Regions from separate parts of the Alteromonas sp. MmMcT2-5 genome, predicted to be linked through region 1. Evidence: predicted binding sites of a transcription regulator. Region 1 holds the regulator's gene; each other region holds the start of a gene.
The links. Region 1 encodes FliA, which starts transcription of late flagellar genes. Its sites were predicted from a motif close to CTAAAGNTNNNNNNNNNNNNGCCGATA; they were not measured.

Region 1 (5,842 bases):
TTTTCCTACAACAATCATTAGCGTCGGAAGAATGGCTAGCGTTAGCGGAACTTTGATATCCAGTCGCGTGCCTTTTCCTAGCTGTGAATCTATGTTCACGGTGCCGTTAAGTTGGTTAATTTTAGTCTTAACCACGTCCATGCCCACACCGCGACCAGAAATATCACTAATTTCTGTTTTGGTTGAGAACCCTGGCGCGAATATCAAGTTAAACGCTTCAACATCCGACATCCGTGCAGCTGCGTCTGCGTCTAGTACACCGCGACTAATAGCAATTTCTTTAAGCTTTTCAGGATCCATTCCTTTACCATCATCTTCGATGGTTAGAAGAATATGATCGCCTTCTTGAGATGCCGATAGCTGAACCGTACCCATGCGCGGTTTACCCGCTGCAGCACGATCATCAGGCATTTCAATACCATGGTCGACGGAGTTTCTCACCAAATGCACAAGTGGATCGGCCAGTGCTTCAACCAGGTTTTTGTCTAAATCAGTTTCCTCACCTACAAGCTCAAGGGTTATTTCTTTTTTCAAGCTTCTAGCGAGGTCTCGAACAACGCGAGGGAAACGACCAAACACCTTCTTGATAGGTTGCATGCGGGTTTTCATTACCGCACCTTGCAAGTCGCCCGTTACCACATCTAAGTTGGCAATGGCTTTGGACATGCTTTCGTCGTTACTGTTGATACCCAAGCTTATTAGCCTGTTTCTCACTAGTACGAGTTCACCCACCATGTTCATAATTTGGTCAAGGCGCTTGGTATCTACACGTACTGTAGTCTCAGCAGGAGGCGCAGCTGGTGCCGCCTTCTTCTCATCTTTTTTAGGCGCTGCTTTTGGTGCAGCAGGTGTGCTTGCTTTAGCTGGCGCTGCGGCGCTAGGAGCAGGCGTCGCTTTTGGCGCAGCTGGCGCTGCTTGTTTCGCTTTTTGAACCGCTTCTGTTGCTGCCTTATCTACAGGAGGCTCTGGCGCCTTTGAAACGGCTCCCTGCTTGGTAGGCCCTTGCCCTGAGCCATGCAGTTGGTCAAGCAGTGCTTCAAATTCGTCATCGGTGATTTCTTCATCACCAGCTTCACTCGGCGTAACTGGTGCTGGAGCTGGAGCTGGTGCATTTGCCTTTGGCGCAGCTTCTTCACCACCAAACTTGCCTTTGCCATGTAAATCATCGAGCAGCGCTTCAAATTCTTCGTCGGTGATATCGTCGTTATCACTAGCGGCAGCAGGTGCAGCAGCCTTTGCAGGTTCGCTTTTAGCCGCTGAGGACTGTCCTGGTGCCCCAGAGCCATGAAGCTCATCAAGCAGCGCTTCAAACTCATCTTCAGTGATTTCGTCAATACCGCCGCTATCACCAGAACTTGGTGCCTGTGCAGTAGGCTCTTCAACAACTAATTCTGGCTCTTCAATCGCGGGCTCAGGTTCTGACACCGGCGCGCTTTGTTCACCAAAAATATTCTCATCTGGAGATTCCGGGCGACTTAGTTTGTGTAACAAGTCTACTAGGTGTGCATCTGCTGGCTCTAATGGATCCCGAGCTTTCACTCGTTCAAACATTTCAACCACCACATCTGTGGCTTGCAGAATAATATCCATCAGTTCAGGGGTTAGTGTTCGTTGACCGTTACGCATTACGTCAAAGACGTTTTCCGCACCGTGACAAATTTCTACTAACTCGGTAAGAGACAGGAACCCTGCTCCCCCTTTAACTGTGTGATAACCACGGAAAATTGCATTTAGCAAATCCGCATCTTCAGGATTGTTCTCAAGATCAACGAGCTGTTCTTGTAATTGTTCAAGTATCTCTCCAGCCTCAACTAGAAAGTCCTGTAATATATCCTCGTCAACATCAAACGACATGCGCCCGCTCCCCTAAAAACCTAAGCTAGACAGAAGATCATCTACATCATCTTGGCCTGACACGACGTCGTCGCGCTTATCGGCATCAATGATAGGGCCTTCTGCCTCTACACCATCAACCTTATCGGCCTTAACGCTAGATGGTTTAGTTTGTTCTGCACCGTCGCGTTCACCAAACATGGTAAGCATGTTAACTAAGCTGTCTTCCACTTCTTTAACCAAGTCGATAACGCGGCGAATAACCTGACCAGTTAAGTCTTGATAACCTTGAGCCATCAATACTTCTGTAAGTAACTGTGTAAGTTTAGCTGACTGTGCCGAACCTTCTTCCAACAATTCGTCTAAGTCTGCGCATAAAGCCTTGAATTCACCCAACTCTATTTGGCGATTCATCAGCTTCTTCCACTCAGGCATAACCTTTTCGATGCGCGCCGACAGCATTTCAGCTATAGGCATGCTCGCTTCAACGGCATCCATAGTAGTATTAGCAGCTTTTTCAGTTTCTTCAATTACGTAGGTTAGGCGGGATTGTGCATCGGGAATATCATCGGTCGCGAGATTTTTAATGCGGTCGTCTATTTGGAAATTATTCAGCGCGTCATGGAGCTGACGCGTCAGTTTCCCTACTTCAGCAAATAACTCAACGTTTTCTTTCATTGAGGCCGCTTCTAATAGGGCATTGGCTGAAGCGTTGTCACCCTCTTCAAGGTAGGTGACAAGCTGTTTTGCTTCTTCCAACGAAATTGGAACGTTTACATTCGTTGACATCCAGTAAACCTCATTTCTCTGGTGAGCGTCTGGATCAACCTAAACGTTCGAATATTTTATCTAATTTTTCTTTAAGTGTTGCTGCAGTGAACGGCTTAACAACGTAGCCATTAACACCTGCTTGCGCGGCGGCAACAATTTGCTCTTTCTTCGCTTCAGCAGTAACCATAAGTACTGGTAGGTGCTTGAGCTTGTCATCGGCTCTAATCGCGCGAAGCAAGTCAATACCCTGCATTCCAGGCATGTTCCAATCGGTAACTACGAAATCGAAATCACCTTGCTGCAACATAGGCAATGCAGTACTTCCGTCATCCGCTTCCTGGATGTTGGAAAAACCCAAATCTTTAAGTAGGTTTTTGATGATACGTCTCATGGTAGAAAAATCATCGACCACGAGAATTTTCATGCTTTTGTCCAAAATAGCCTCCAGTGAGGGGTTAATTTTTATTAATTTCTATTCTTCGTCAGCTTGCCACGACTTCATTCGTGATTTGAGTTTTAACATGGCCTGACTGTGAATTTGACTGACTCTCGATTCACTTACATCAAGAACCTCACCAATTTCTCTTAGGTTCAGCTCTTCATCATAATACAGCGAAAGTACAATCGCTTCTCTTTCAGGTAATGTCGTAATTGCATGGGCAAGCGCTTTTTGGAAAGCGCCTTGCATCAAATCTTCCAGTGGTGCGTCGCTACCTCGATTTTGCTCTGTCGAAATAACATCTTCTGACACACCTAAATCTTCAATACCTACCAGCTTTCCGGCATTTACTTCATTAAGCATTTGGTGATAGTCCTGCAAGCTTACATTAAGCTTATCAGCAATATCAGAATCTCTAGCATCGCGGCCTGTTTCGCTTTCTACTTGCGAAATTGCTTCAGTGATCGCTCGGCCATTTCGGTGAACTGAACGCGGTGTCCAATCCCCTTTGCGAATTTCGTCTAGCATAGCACCGCGAATGCGTATACCGGCAAACGTTTCAAAGCTGGCTCCTTTTGAACCGTCAAAGTTTCGCGCGGCTTCTAATAATCCAATCATGCCTGATTGAATTAAATCGTCTACAAGAACACTAGCCGGCAATCGCGCTATCAAGTGATGCGCTATACGCTTAACCAATGGCGCATGTCTTTCGACTAACTGCGCTTTATCGGTTTGTTGTTGATAAGCGGCTGCCTTGCTGTTCAACGCTGACTTCCTACGGCTTTTTCTGCAACTAATTGTTCAATGAAAAACTCTAAATGGCCACCTGGCTGCGCTGGAATAGGCCATGTTAAGGCTTTACTCGCCAACTGTGTTATTGCAACGGCTGCCGGTGAACCTGGGTAAGCATCGACAATGGCTGTTTGTTTACGCACTGCTTTACGAATGTTCTCGTCAAACGGTACTGTCGCCACTAATTCTAGTGCAACATCTAAAAAACGCCCTGTCACTTTGCTTAATTTACTAAATAGCTCTTGGCCTTCTCGCACGTCGCGCACCATATTAGCCACAACTTTGAAGCGGAAAACACCGTGCTCTCTATTCAGAATTTTTATCAATGCATAAGCATCTGTCAATGAAGTAGGCTCGTCACACACAACGACCATGATGTCTTGTGAGGCTTTTGAAAAGCTCAACACCATGTCTGAAATACCTGCCGCTGTATCAACGATTAGCACGTCAATTTGCGAGCGAAGCTCACTAAAGGCACGAATTAGGCCAGCGTGTTGCGTTGGCGACAATTCTGCCATCGACTGCGTGCCTGATGTGGCAGGGGCAATCTTTATTCCGTGCGGACCGGTCACTAGTACTTCATCAAGTGTACATTCGCCGGAAAGCACGTGGGATAAGTTTTTCTCAACACGCAAACCTAACATAACGTCTACGTTAGCAAGACCGAGGTCCGCATCGAGAACCATTACACGTTTACCTTGCTTCGCCATGGCGATAGCGGTGTTCAATGTAATGTTTGTTTTACCTACGCCACCTTTGCCACCGGTGACGGCGATTACTTTGATTAACCGTGATTGCTTCATTTTTCTTAAGCTACTCGCTTGGTCGTCAATCATACTGCTTATGCTGTTTTAATTGCGTTGTTACCACTAGTATGATTCAAACCGTACTTTTTATAAAGCTTTGCAGCAGCGGAAACCAAAGATTTCGCTTCTGCAATCTTAATGTCTTCAGGTACTTTTTGACCATCGGTGACATAACTAACCGGTAATTGGTATTCAACCGCTGCACTAAGCACCTCTCCTAAAGAGTAGCACTCATCTAACTTTGTGAAAATACAGCCACTTAGTTCAATATCATCATACGCTTGAATGATTCTCTGCAAAGCAGGATATTGCGTATTTGCTTGCGCTACCAAATATTTTTTAACATTTGGCATTTGTCCGTTATCAAACTGCTTAATTTGTTTAATTAATCGACTGTCTCTTTGACTAAATCCAGCCGTATCAATCAATACTAGTCGCTTATGACGAAGTTGGAATAATAAATCCGCAAGTTCTTCACTAGTCTGCGCTTTTCTCACCGTGCAGCCAATAATCTTTCCGTATGTCGCTAGCTGCTCATAGGCGGCAATTCTATACGTATCGATGGTAATCATCGCAACCGACTCTGCACCGTATTTTTGCGCATAGCGGGCAGCAAGTTTCGCAACGGTAGTTGTTTTACCGGTACCTGTTGGTCCTACTAATGCAACAGCACCTTGTGCGCTAAGTATATCGTTTCCTGTCACATTTATGCGATTAGCCAATAGGTTAAGAAGATATACCCATGCATCTCGTTCGTTGTAATGTGACGGCGTATAGCTAATAAGCTGTTTCGCTAACGCGTTGCTTAACCCCATATCGGTTAAACGGGTGATTAGATATTGATGAACAGGTTTTTGACGTTTGTTTTTAGCTTCCATCAAGTCGGCCACTTGATATTGCAATACATCGCGAAGAGACGCTAACTCTTCCTTGATTTGCGCAAGCTCCGCTGACTGCGTCACAGAGGTATCATCCATACTTGACGCTTGATGCTCTGGGAAAGCGTTCTGACGAACTGGTTCATGAGAAGACTGCTGGGCTTCTACGTCGTCAATAAAGGCTTCTGAGAAGTCTAAGTGCGAAGCAATTTCATTGGCGTGCTTAGCATTCGCTGTCATTGGTTGGTTAGGTTGCGCGGGACTCGCCACGCCATTATTTCCACCGTGCTGCTTTTCTAGCAGTGCTTTAAGGCTATCAGGAC
Region 2 (5,842 bases), on a different contig from region 1:
TCGAAATGTCGCGTCACCGGACATCTGCACTGAAGATTTAAGTGCCGCGGTAGATTTTTTTGGCTTAGTGTCCAGAGTAGATAGAAACCGCATTGGTGCCATAGGTATCTGTGGCTGGGGAGGGTTCGTTTTAAATGCCGCTGCGGTAGACAAGCGCATTAAAGCCGTAGCAACAAGTACAATGTACGATATTTCACGAGTAAGTGCCTATGGTTACAACGACAATATGAGCTTTGTCGAACGTACAAACATACTAGAACAACTAAGCACTCAACGTTGGAAAGATACTGAAGGTGGTAGCTACGCTTATCAGCCACCTTACAATAAGGGGGTGACCGAGGACGCTCCGCAATTTATGATTGATTATCATGATTACTATATGACCTCACGTGGTTACCATGAGCGCGCTGTCAATTCAGGTAATGCGTGGACAATGACTAATCCTTTATCGTTCATGAATGCACCTATTTTGAACTACATCAAGGAAATTTCTCCACGTCCAATTTTGTTTATTCACGGTGAGCAAGCTCACTCCCGCTACATGAGTGAAACAGCTTATCACGCGGCAGCTGAACCAAAAGAATTAATGATCATCCCCGATGCAGTACACACTGATCTATATGACGGTGGTGAAAACCATATTATTCCTTTTGAAAAATTATCTGAATTCTTCAATAAGCACCTAAGTTGACACTGGCCCGTCTAATCTAAGACGGGTGGACTCTATTTCACAAAGAGGTAAGTAGCCGAGGCTGCACTGTTTTCCTTCATTAAATCTACAGACGTAACAAAAGAGTCTTATGAAAGAACTATCAAGTAAGGTTTCACAGATGTTGGTCTGTGAATGTACAAATTTCGATGAAAAGCCTTCGTACTGGAGTGGCGTATTCGCGATGGCACTTTGTATTTTCACACTTGTGGCCTCCGAGTTTATGCCAGTGAGTCTGCTTACGCCAATCGCCCATTCCTTAGATGTCACGGAAGGTATGGCAGGGCAAGGGATTGCAATTTCCGGTGCTTTCGCCGTTTTTACCTGCTTATTTATAACGACTATTACAAATGGTTTGAATCGCAAAAGTTTGTTGCTGATATTAACAATACTGATGGGTGTGTCAGGTGCCGTTATTGGTTTTGCAAATAGCTATTACACCTACATGATAGGTCGTGCACTCATAGGGGCAGTTGTTGGTGGTTTTTGGTCAATGTCAGCCGCAATTGCGATGCGATTAGTTCCTAAGGAAAGTGTTTCTAGGGCGTTAGTAATTTTTAATAGCGGAAATGCATTTGCCATCGTAATTGCTGCCCCTCTTGGAGCTTATCTTGGCACTTTAATAGGTTGGCGCGGTGCCTTCTTATGCCTAATTCCAGTCTCTTTTATTGCGTTGCTTTGGCAGTACATAAGTTTACCTTCAATGCCAGTTAAAAAGCAGTCAAAAAGCATGCGTAACGCATTAGCCACGTTCACATTGCTTCGCCGACCAATTGTTCTCCTTGGCATGCTTTCTGTGGGCGTGTTTTTCATGGGGCAGTTCAGTCTCTACACCTATATTCGACCATTCCTAGAAACGGTGACTCTAGTAGATGCTACCACGTTGTCGTTAATTTTGATGCTGATAGGTGCCTCAGGCTTCGCAGGTACAATGTTGATCAACATTCCCCTAAAAAAGGCATTTTATCCTACGCTGATAGTAATTCCGACTATTATGGCCGCTACTGCTTGTGGATTAGTTTTTGTTGAGTATTCGGTGACAGGCGTGACCATATTGCTTGGCATTTGGGGCTTAGTTTCTACAGCAGCGCCAGTCGGTTGGTGGGCTTGGATCCCTAAAACATTCCCTGAAGATGCAGAAAAAGGCGGTGGCTTACTCGTTGCGGTTATTCAATTGTCAATCGCTTTGGGGTCAACAGTGGGTGGGATACTTTTTGATTCTGGAGGTTTGGAAATAACTTTTTTAGTGAGCGCGCTCTTACTAATAATATCAGCTGTGTTCACACTTCGAACTGCCCAACTAACACCTAGTCCTATGAAATAGTCGGCTGTGCGATTTTATAAACCGGAAATATTTCACCACTGTTTAGCTCTTCAAATGTCATTCTGTGAATACCAGCATCGGCTAGTATAAAAGACTCGTTCTGACTTAGCGCCTGTTCATTGGCGCTAACCTCGTTGATTAAAATTGCCACCAGTAAAAAAACTAACAATTTAATAGCTCACCAGTTTTCTAATTCAAAAGCCAATATATTTAGAGAGTTCATCTCTAAGGTTGGTGTATTTTTCTTTGTAAGGCGCCTTAAGTGACATATCGTCAATCAATTTAAACAACCGCTTACACTCATTAATGAGTTTCATTTCGGCTTTATCTTCTTTGATTGCAATTTGTAGAAGACATTGCAATAGATTAAGCGCAACCCCTGTATTTACAGGAGCAAAGCCTTGAGCAAGGGCGAACGAAGCTTTAGCACGTTCGTAATCTTGCTGCTGATAGTGCTGAATGCCTTCGCGGTTGAACTGTTGATAACTAGCTAAGTTTTTCTGAGCATTGAGGGCTTGCGCATCCAGCATGTTTAGACTGTTTTGGTCGAGCTCATCCTGTCTTGAAGTCAAAAGTGCATTCAACTGTAGCGCATCATCAAACTCACCCAGTTTATACATAACGTTAATACTGTCAGGGATAAACGCGGTAGGAACTTCCGTGTACTTATCGTCAAGCAGTGTTTGTGACGTTGTTAAGTGGCGTTTGGCATCAATCAGTTTGCCGTCTATAGCGCTAATTCTAGCGTTGACGATTGTACCAAATATATCTACGTCAAAATCTCTGTCCATTTTTTGAAGATGTTCATCAAACTTTCCTCGTTGCAGAGTTAGTAATGCTTCTTGCTGATACTTATTGCGCTGGCGCTTGTCGTCTGCAAACTCTGCGACATCTAAAAGGCTTCGGATAAAACCGCACCAGTGTAAACTTGTTTTGTGAACGGTTCGTTTTGATAAATCCCAGATCGCTTGGCTTGAACTCGCTGCCAGCACTAAATCGTCATTTTGCCGACCTATTTCACAGGCTTTAAAATGCCTGGGTAAGGAGTAGGGCGACAGTTTTATTGCCTCTTTTATTGCATCTAGTGCTTTGTCGCCAGATGTCGTGGCTTGGTGTGCTTGCGCAAGAATATCGTGAGCGTCTGCATTGAACCGGTTACGCTTTAGCGTTCGCTTGGCAATTGAAATCGCTTTCTCATATTCCTTTAAAAGCAAGTAAGTTTTTCCAATAGCTATTTGTGCCCACAGCACGGGTTTTCCGTCAATGTAGTCACGTAACACATCTAGCGCTTTATCGGGTTGCTTTATACGCCAGTATAGCTCGACTAATAGCTGTTCACAGTGACCTTTATAGTGGGAAGGGGCGTCAAGTAACGCTTCGATATGGTCGATCGCACTGTTTATTTCACCCTGTTCAACGAGACTAAACGCTTGCTGGAGAAACTGTCTTTTTTGCCACGCACGAACAATACGAGACTTCAGCTGAACTTGAGAAAAGGGCTTAATTAAAAAATCATCGGGTCTACGTTCAATACTGCCCAACACTACCGGTCGAGCGCTATCTGCGCTTATCAGAATGAACACCGATGTGGGACTGATAAGCCTTCGAGTGCGCAACTCTTCAATGAGCTCATAGCCATTCTTGTTGTCAGCTCCCAAGTGTAGATCACAAATGACAATATCAAACTTATGCTTTTTACATAGTGATACCGCTTGTTCAGCAGATGACTTCGTAACTACATCAGATGCGCCCATCGAATGCATCAGCCCCTTCAATAAAAGAAGGAAAGGGCGTTGGTCTTCAACAATCAGTACTTGTTTGTTGCTAAATTGCATTTCAAATCCATGAGTGAGCGCGCGATTACTTTATAGGAGTATATCTAATTTTAGATAATAAGCTTAAGAAAAACATTATCTTGCCGAAAACATAAGTATACATATGAAGTTGTAAATAAGAATGTCGCAAGAAACTGTCGAAGCTCGTGAGCAAATACCTATTGACCCCAGTATATACTGGGAGCGCAGTGGTGTGCTTGCTAAAGCATCTGCGCAGGGAGCGTTGTTCTCTTTATATCTTGCTATGCAGCAACATAGTGTTGCCGAGCCATTTGAAATTGAAGCGGTAGCGTCAGAATCTGATGATAAAAGCAGCATCGAATCCAAGCTTGCATCGTTAAATTATTATAGAAGGCCATCGCTAGCTGCTAATGAAAGCGAATGGGGCAGAATGCGCGTTTTGTCTGAGTTAGTATCTCAAGACTATGCGGCAGCAAGGTTATATTTAAGTATGAATCCCTCTCCACTTTCACAAACTGATGATGCTAAACGTCTACCCGACGATGTAGTAGATAATTGTAGTTTGGCAACACAAAAGCGGTTGAAAAAGGAATACGCTAACACCGTGAAGGAAGATAATACGCTGCTATACGATATCCTTTCATCACAAGATAAAGAATACCATTCACAACAAGAAAATTCGTCACACTTCACATCTTTTGAGAATATTGCATAGCAGTCATTTCAATTCGTTGTTGCGTGCTAAGTTTGGGTTGACGTAGGAGCGCTAATTCGTATCCGCCCTAGTTTTTATCATTCCTTTTTGTTATATTGCGCGCCGCATTTTTGCACTGGTCTTACGCTCCAATCAGCAAAGGTTAAAATATGTCTAAATATATTGTATGCGCAATGTATAAATTTGTTGCGCTTGAAAACTTCAAAGAAATCCGCCAACCGCTTCTCGAAACAATGGAAGCTAATGGCATTAAAGGTACACTTCTTCTTGCCCACGAAGGGATAAACGGTACGGTTTCTGGTACTCGCGAAGGTATCGACGCATTACTTGCTTATTTAAACAGCGACGAGCGTATTAATCCTATTTCTTGCAAAGAGTCTCTTCACGATGAACAGCCGTTCTATCGCACCAAGGTAAAACTGAAAAAAGAAATTGTGACCATGGGCGTTGAGGGTATCGACCCTCGCAAAACCGTTGGTACTTACGTAAAACCTAAAGACTGGAACGCACTTATTAGCGACCCAGATGTTACGGTTATTGACACGCGAAACGGTTATGAAATTGAAATTGGTACGTTCAAACACGCTATCGACCCTAAAACCGAAACGTTTCGTGAGTTTCCTGAATACGTAGCGAAAGAGCTCGACCCGTCAAAAAATAAAAAAGTGGCTATGTTCTGCACCGGTGGTATTCGCTGTGAAAAATCGACGGCTTACTTGAAAGAGCAGGGGTTTGACGAGGTTTATCACTTAGAAGGCGGTATTCTACAGTACCTTGAAGATGTACCGAAAGAAGAGTCGTTGTGGGAAGGCGATTGCTTTGTATTCGATAATCGCGTTGCAGTTAACCACGACTTAGAGAAAAGCCATTATGAGCAGTGCTACGCGTGCAGACTTCCAATTACTGAAGAAGACAAGCAGAGTGATAAGTATGAGCCGGGTGTTAGCTGCCCACACTGCTTTGGTACCCATACCGACGATCAAATTGCTCGCTTTAGAGAACGTGAAAAACAGGTTCAGCTGGCAAAAGAGCGTCAACAAGAACACGTAGGAACGGAAGCGCGTTTGACCATGGAACAAAAGCGTCAGGAAAAAGCAGAAGCTCAACGTTTACGCGCACTTAAAGCAAAAGAAAATCAGGCGTAGACAGCTAGAAAGAAGGGCGTTACACTCGTGCTTATTGCAGTTGAAATAAGGAATGCGAGTGAGCACTCAACTTTCAGAATCTAAAATTGAAGAAATTAGAAAGGACTTCAGCTTTTTCGATCGTGATGGCAACGGCCAAATCGATTTGCCGGA
Region 3 (5,842 bases), on a different contig from region 1:
ACCAAGCCAAGAAAAATATCGAGGCGCATTACGATCTGGGTAATAAGCTTTATACCCGCTTCCTTGACCCAACAATGATGTATTCGTCAGCCATATACCCAGATCCGAATGCAACTCTCAATGATGCACAAAATTACAAGCTCAAAGCCATTTGCGACAAGTTACAGCTTAGCGAAACCGATCATCTTCTAGAGATTGGCACGGGCTGGGGCGGGCTAGCCGTCTATGCTGCTAAGCATTATGGTTGCCGCGTAACGACCACTACCATTTCAGAAGAGCAGCATGCATGGGCAAAAGAATGGATTGCCCGAGAAGAACTTGAAAGCAAAATCACTTTGCTGAAAAAGGATTATCGCCTACTTGAAGGCAAGTACGATAAGCTCGTGTCTATCGAGATGATTGAAGCTGTAGGCAAACAATTTTTAGGAAATTTCTTTGAGAAATGCTCGTCACTTTTAAAAGACGATGGCCTAATGCTGCTTCAGTCAATAACCATTGATGACAGACGTTACGACAGCTATTCAAATAGTGTCGACTTTATTCAGAAATATATCTTTCCGGGTGGATTTTTACCTTCTCAGCACCAGCTTAACGCTCACCTGAAAAAGTACACTAATATGATGATTCGTGACTTACACGACATCGGGATTGACTATGCGAAAACACTGAACCATTGGTATGAAGCATTTATCTCTGCAAAAGATGAGCTTTTAAACGACGGTTATGACGAGCGTTTTATGCGGATGTGGACCTACTACCTGAAATATTGTGAAGGTGGTTTTTTAGAAAGGACAATCAGTACCGTTCAGCTTGTGATTTCAAAGCCTCATTACAGACTTGATTTGGCTCGTGTTTAACAACGCTAATTATCGATAGTAGTGACAAAAAAAGCGGCGCCCTTTTGGCGCCGCTTTCTTGTTTGAAGCTGACACTAGGTCAAAGCACTACTCATCTACAACTGATATAGGCTTCGACAGCATTGGCTTACCCTGATTAATATTAATTTCAACGCGACGATTTTGCGCTCGGTCTGAAGGTGTAGTGGCATTTTCTACAATTGGATCGGTATCTGCCTTACCCACTACCGACATACGACTTTCGTCAAACCCTGGCGCGGTCCGCATGGCTTCAGCGACCGCTACAGCGCGCTGCGCTGACAAGTCCCAATTAGAACGATAGAGTTCATTAGCAATATGCTGACCGTCACTGTGCCCTGAAATTTCGATTTCTCCAGGCACATCCGCCAACAGCGTACCGATTTTTCTCAACACCGGTTGGAATTGGGGCTGCAAAAAGGCCGAGCCCGCCGAGAAGGAACCGTTTTCACGGATTCGAATGGTTAACTGCTGACCCAACGATTCCATTTCCACCGAACCATCTAGAATTTGTTTTTCTAATTGCTGCGCTACTTTTTTCATCAGTTCAGCCATTTGCGACTGATCGGTGCTTTGCTCAGCCGATGAAGACGACTCAGTAGCCGTTTGTTGAGATTGTCCGCCACGCTGCTCGCCGCGCTGCTTCTGCCTTCCGCCGGCAGAGTCTTCGTTACCAGCCTGAAATTCCAGCATTTGCTGGGTCATTTCGTTAGTTTGCTGCTGAATGGATTCAATGGGCGTAGGGTCAGGTTTACCCGGACGAAATTCCATAGCAATAACACTGGTGCCCTTTGGAATATCTTTTACTTCAATTTTATTTTGCACACCAAAAGCAAACTTCATAGAGCCTGCAATTTGTTTAAACTTCAGTACGTCCATTTCCGAAAACGAAAGTAGCAGTACAAAGAAGCACATAAGCAACGACATCAGGTCTGCGAAGGTTCCCATCCAGGCTGGAAGCCCCTCGGGGGGACATTTTGGGCATTCTTCTTCGGCCATTACTCTTCCTCTGCGCTTCCGCGTTTACTCGCCGCAAGGTAGTTCTTTAATACTCCTTCGATAACACGTGGGTTCTGGCCGTCGGCTATACCCACAATACCGTCAAGAACAAGACTCTGGTTTAACTTCTCTTCTCCAGCTCTTACCGCCAGTTTAAAGGCAATTGGCAAACACACGACGTTGGCAAAAAAGGCACCATAAAGCGTGGTTAATAGCGCTACCGCCATGGCAGGGCCGATGGCTTTAGGGTCATCCATGTTTGAAAGCATGGCAACCAGACCGATCAAAGTACCAATCATACCCATCGCTGGTGCTACGTCACCCATTCCTTTAAATATAGAAGCGCCGAACTCATGCCTTTCCGTTGTCATAGAAATATCTTTAGCTAACGTTTCTCTCACCACTTCAATGTCGTGGCCGTCAACCAGCATGTCCACACCTTTTTGCATGAACTCATTTGAAATTTCCGCTTCTTCTAGTGCCAGAAACCCGCCTTTTCGCGCAGCGTCTGCCATTTCAACAATCTTCTCGATAAGCTCTTCAGGCGTTTCAATTTTGAACATGAATGCTTTGCCAGCAACTTTACCCGCACTGAAGAATTGGCCCAACGTAAACTGAGATAGGACAACAAATAGTGTTCCCCCGAATACAATAAGTATTGATTGCACGTCGATGAACATGCCCAAGCTGCCGCCCAGAATCATAGCCATAACTATGAAACCAATGGCGCCCAACATACCTATGACGGTTGCTAAATCCACTCACTCTTCCCCATTTATGCGCAGTCAGTGCTGTTAGTGTACAAATATCCTATCGGCAAAAGATAGAAATACTAAAACGACATTATTGAAAAATATCGCATTTATTTGTTTATTATGAAGTAGGTTCTATGTAAAAGCGCTGCTTTGTCTGTTTTTATAAACTAAAAACATCTAGCGCTTTTTCAGCGCCTTACGTTTTCCTTCACAGTAAATAACACGGTTACTTCTGAAAGGTTACTGAGCCTTGCATCGAATATAGCACAATTTGCTTGTATGTTGCCTTTTGAACTGGATGAAAAAAAAGCTATGTTACTGTGATATAGGCGATATACGGACAAACCATTTGACCCTTGTGCAACCCTCGGTTAATGTGCGCGGTATACGTATTTTGGCCACTATATTGAGTGTTTTTATGACGACAGAAAAAGCATCAGCGTCTTTTGAAGAAACTTTATCAGAACTAGAAGCTATCGTTAACGAAATGGAAAGCGGTGATCTGCCTCTTAATAAAGCACTAGAAAAATTTGAACGCGGCATAGCACTTTCCCGCCAAGGCCAACAATCTCTTGAAAACGCCGAGCAAAAAGTAAAGATACTGCTCAGTGAACAAGGCGAAGAAACGCTCCACCCTCTTCCTGAAAGTGAACAGCCATAAATCGTTCATTTTTAACTAACAGGCAATCTATGAATTTTTCTGCTTTGCATCAGCAAGTTAAACAACAAACTGATGCATCTCTTCTTACATTAATTGACGAATTACCCGATTACGCGCCGCGCTTGAAAGACGCAATGCGTCACGCCTTACTTGCTGGCGGTAAACGGATGCGGCCACTACTTGTTCAAGTAGTAGGTAACACCCTAGACGTGCCCAAAAAAGACCAAATGGCTATTAGTATGGCCATTGAATGTGTGCATGCCTACTCGTTAGTCCACGACGATTTACCAGCCATGGACGACGACGACTTGCGCCGCGGTATGCCAACCTGCCATATCGCCTTTGATGAGGCTACCGCTATTTTAGCTGGCGATGCGCTGCAGGCACTTGCATTTACAGTGTTAGCTGATGCGCCATTAAGCACGTATGCTGAAACAAAGCGTAGCCAGTTACTGTCTGTACTTGCGAAAAGTGCGGGTTACATAGGTATGTGCGGTGGGCAAGCTATCGATTTAGCCAGCACCGGCAAAACCATCTCGCTAGAAGAACTAAAACAGCTGCATAGATTGAAAACCGGTGCATTGTTAAAAGCCTGCGTAGAAATGGTCGCCATTGTTAGTGAAGGCTTACTGCCTCAAACTAAAATTGACTTAATGGCTTATGCCGCGGATATTGGGCTAGCTTTCCAAGTTCAAGACGATATTTTAGATGTGGAAGGCAGTAGCGAAAAATTAGGTAAGCCCGCGGGGTCAGACGAAGCGTTAGGGAAAAATACCTTTCCAGCCAAACTTGGTATTACAGGCGCTAAACAAGAATTAGAAATGCTTCACGATAATGCACTTCAAGCATTGGCGCGTTTACCCTACAATACTGACAGTTTAATTGCGTTTAGCGAGCTTTTGGTAAAACGCGACCATTAGCCACGCGCCATGTTGAAAAAGATAATAAGTACATGAGTTTAGATCTCCAACATTACCCAACGCTTGCGCTTGCGCAAACACCCGATAAATTGAGGCAGTTGCCCCAAGACAAATTACGCGAGCTCGCCGATGAGTTGCGTGAGTACTTACTTAACAGCGTAAGCCAAACCAGTGGGCACTTTGCATCTGGTTTAGGCACAGTGGAACTGACCGTCGCTTTGCACTATGTGTACGACACCCCCTTCGATCGACTGCTGTGGGATGTAGGTCACCAAGCTTATCCGCACAAAATCCTTACAGGTCGTGCAGAGCGCATGAGCACCATTCGCCAAAAGAATGGTCTGCACCCTTTCCCATGGCCGCCTGAGAGCGACTACGACACCTTTGCAGTTGGTCATTCGTCTACATCGATTAGTGCAGGGCTGGGCATGGCTGTGGCTGCCGAAAAAGAAGGCAAAAACAGAAAGGTTGTAGCGGTAATTGGCGACGGTGCTATGACCGCTGGTATGGCGTTTGAAGCCCTTAATCACGCTGGTGATATCAAGAAAGACATGGTAGTTGTACTTAACGACAACGAAATGTCTATTTCTGAAAACGTAGGTGCGTTGAACAGTCACTTAGCTCGCTTGCTTACAGGCAACTTTTTCAACTCTATACGCGATGGCGGCAAAAAGCTGCTAAGCAATGTACCTCCTATTAAGGAGTTTGCCAGCCGTGCAGAAGAACACATTAAAGGCATGGTTGTCCCGGGCACGATATTTGAAGAGCTTGGCTTTAACTACATTGGCCCTATCGATGGCCACGACGTAAATGGTGTTGTCGATACGCTACGCAATATGCGCAAGTTTGACGGCCCGCAGCTACTTCACGTAGTCACCAAGAAAGGTAAAGGTTACGCGGTTGCTGAACAAGACCCTATCAAGTTCCACGCGGTACCAAAATTCAATCCGGCTGACAATGCTTTGCCAAAATCTAAGCCTTCAGCCCCTACCTACTCTGCAATCTTTGGGAAATGGCTGTGTGATATGGCGGCACAAGACCCTATGCTAATGGCGGTAACGCCAGCCATGCGCGAAGGTTCAGGCATGGTTGAGTTTTCTCAGCGTTTTCCAGAGCAGTATTTCGATGTTGCGATTGCTGAACAGCACGCGGTGACCTTTGGCGCAGGCCTTGCCAAAGACGGTATGAATGCGGTTGTTGCTATTTATTCGTCGTTCCTGCAGCGCGCCTACGACCAGCTCATTCACGATGTGGCGATTCAAGACTTACCCGTATTGTTTGCCATTGATAGAGCCGGTATTGTTGGCGCAGATGGCCCTACTCACCAGGGGGCGTTTGATATCGCTTTCCTGCGCTGTATTCCGAATATGGTGGTTATGGCTCCTTCAGATGAAAATGAATGTCGTCAAATGCTCTACACGGGTCACAAGCTACAAAAACCAGCTGCTGTTCGTTACCCTCGCGGTGCTGGCATGGGTGTCACGCCTGACGAAGCTATGACAGAGCTTGAGATTGGTAAATCTCGTACGTGTCGAGAATCATCAAAAGGCAAGTCTGAAAGTATCGCCATTTTAAACTTTGGCTGCCTACTGCCCTACGCGCTTGAAGCTGCAGAGGCGATTGACGCTACCG

Region 2: the regulator FliA is predicted to act here: its motif matches at 3,931-3,957, upstream of MHN09_RS16360 (VC2046/SO_2500 family protein).
Region 3: the regulator FliA is predicted to act here: its motif matches at 2,686-2,712, upstream of pomA (flagellar motor protein PomA).

Annotation. Positions count from the first base shown of each region.
Region 1 covers NZ_JAKRFB010000001.1:184,302-190,143, reverse strand. The annotation lists gene MHN09_RS00875 (chemotaxis protein CheA) at 1-1,854, opposite strand, end outside; gene MHN09_RS00870 (protein phosphatase CheZ) at 1,867-2,622, opposite strand; gene cheY (chemotaxis response regulator CheY) at 2,657-3,040, opposite strand; gene MHN09_RS00860 (RNA polymerase sigma factor FliA) at 3,077-3,808, opposite strand; gene MHN09_RS00855 (MinD/ParA family protein) at 3,805-4,671, opposite strand; gene flhF (flagellar biosynthesis protein FlhF) at 4,677-5,842, opposite strand, start outside.
Region 2 covers NZ_JAKRFB010000045.1:367-6,208, reverse strand. The annotation lists gene MHN09_RS16380 (alpha/beta hydrolase) at 1-691, shown strand, start outside; gene MHN09_RS16375 (MFS transporter) at 801-2,033, shown strand; gene MHN09_RS16370 (hypothetical protein) at 2,023-2,184, opposite strand; gene MHN09_RS16365 (response regulator) at 2,228-3,868, opposite strand; gene MHN09_RS16360 (VC2046/SO_2500 family protein) at 3,990-4,544, shown strand; gene MHN09_RS16355 (rhodanese-related sulfurtransferase) at 4,694-5,689, shown strand; gene MHN09_RS16350 (EF-hand domain-containing protein) at 5,748-5,842, shown strand, end outside.
Region 3 covers NZ_JAKRFB010000050.1:25,838-31,679, forward strand. The annotation lists gene MHN09_RS17140 (cyclopropane-fatty-acyl-phospholipid synthase family protein) at 1-857, shown strand, start outside; gene MHN09_RS17145 (flagellar motor protein MotB) at 945-1,874, opposite strand; gene pomA (flagellar motor protein PomA) at 1,874-2,635, opposite strand; gene xseB (exodeoxyribonuclease VII small subunit) at 3,048-3,290, shown strand; gene MHN09_RS17160 (farnesyl diphosphate synthase) at 3,320-4,210, shown strand; gene dxs (1-deoxy-D-xylulose-5-phosphate synthase) at 4,243-5,842, shown strand, end outside.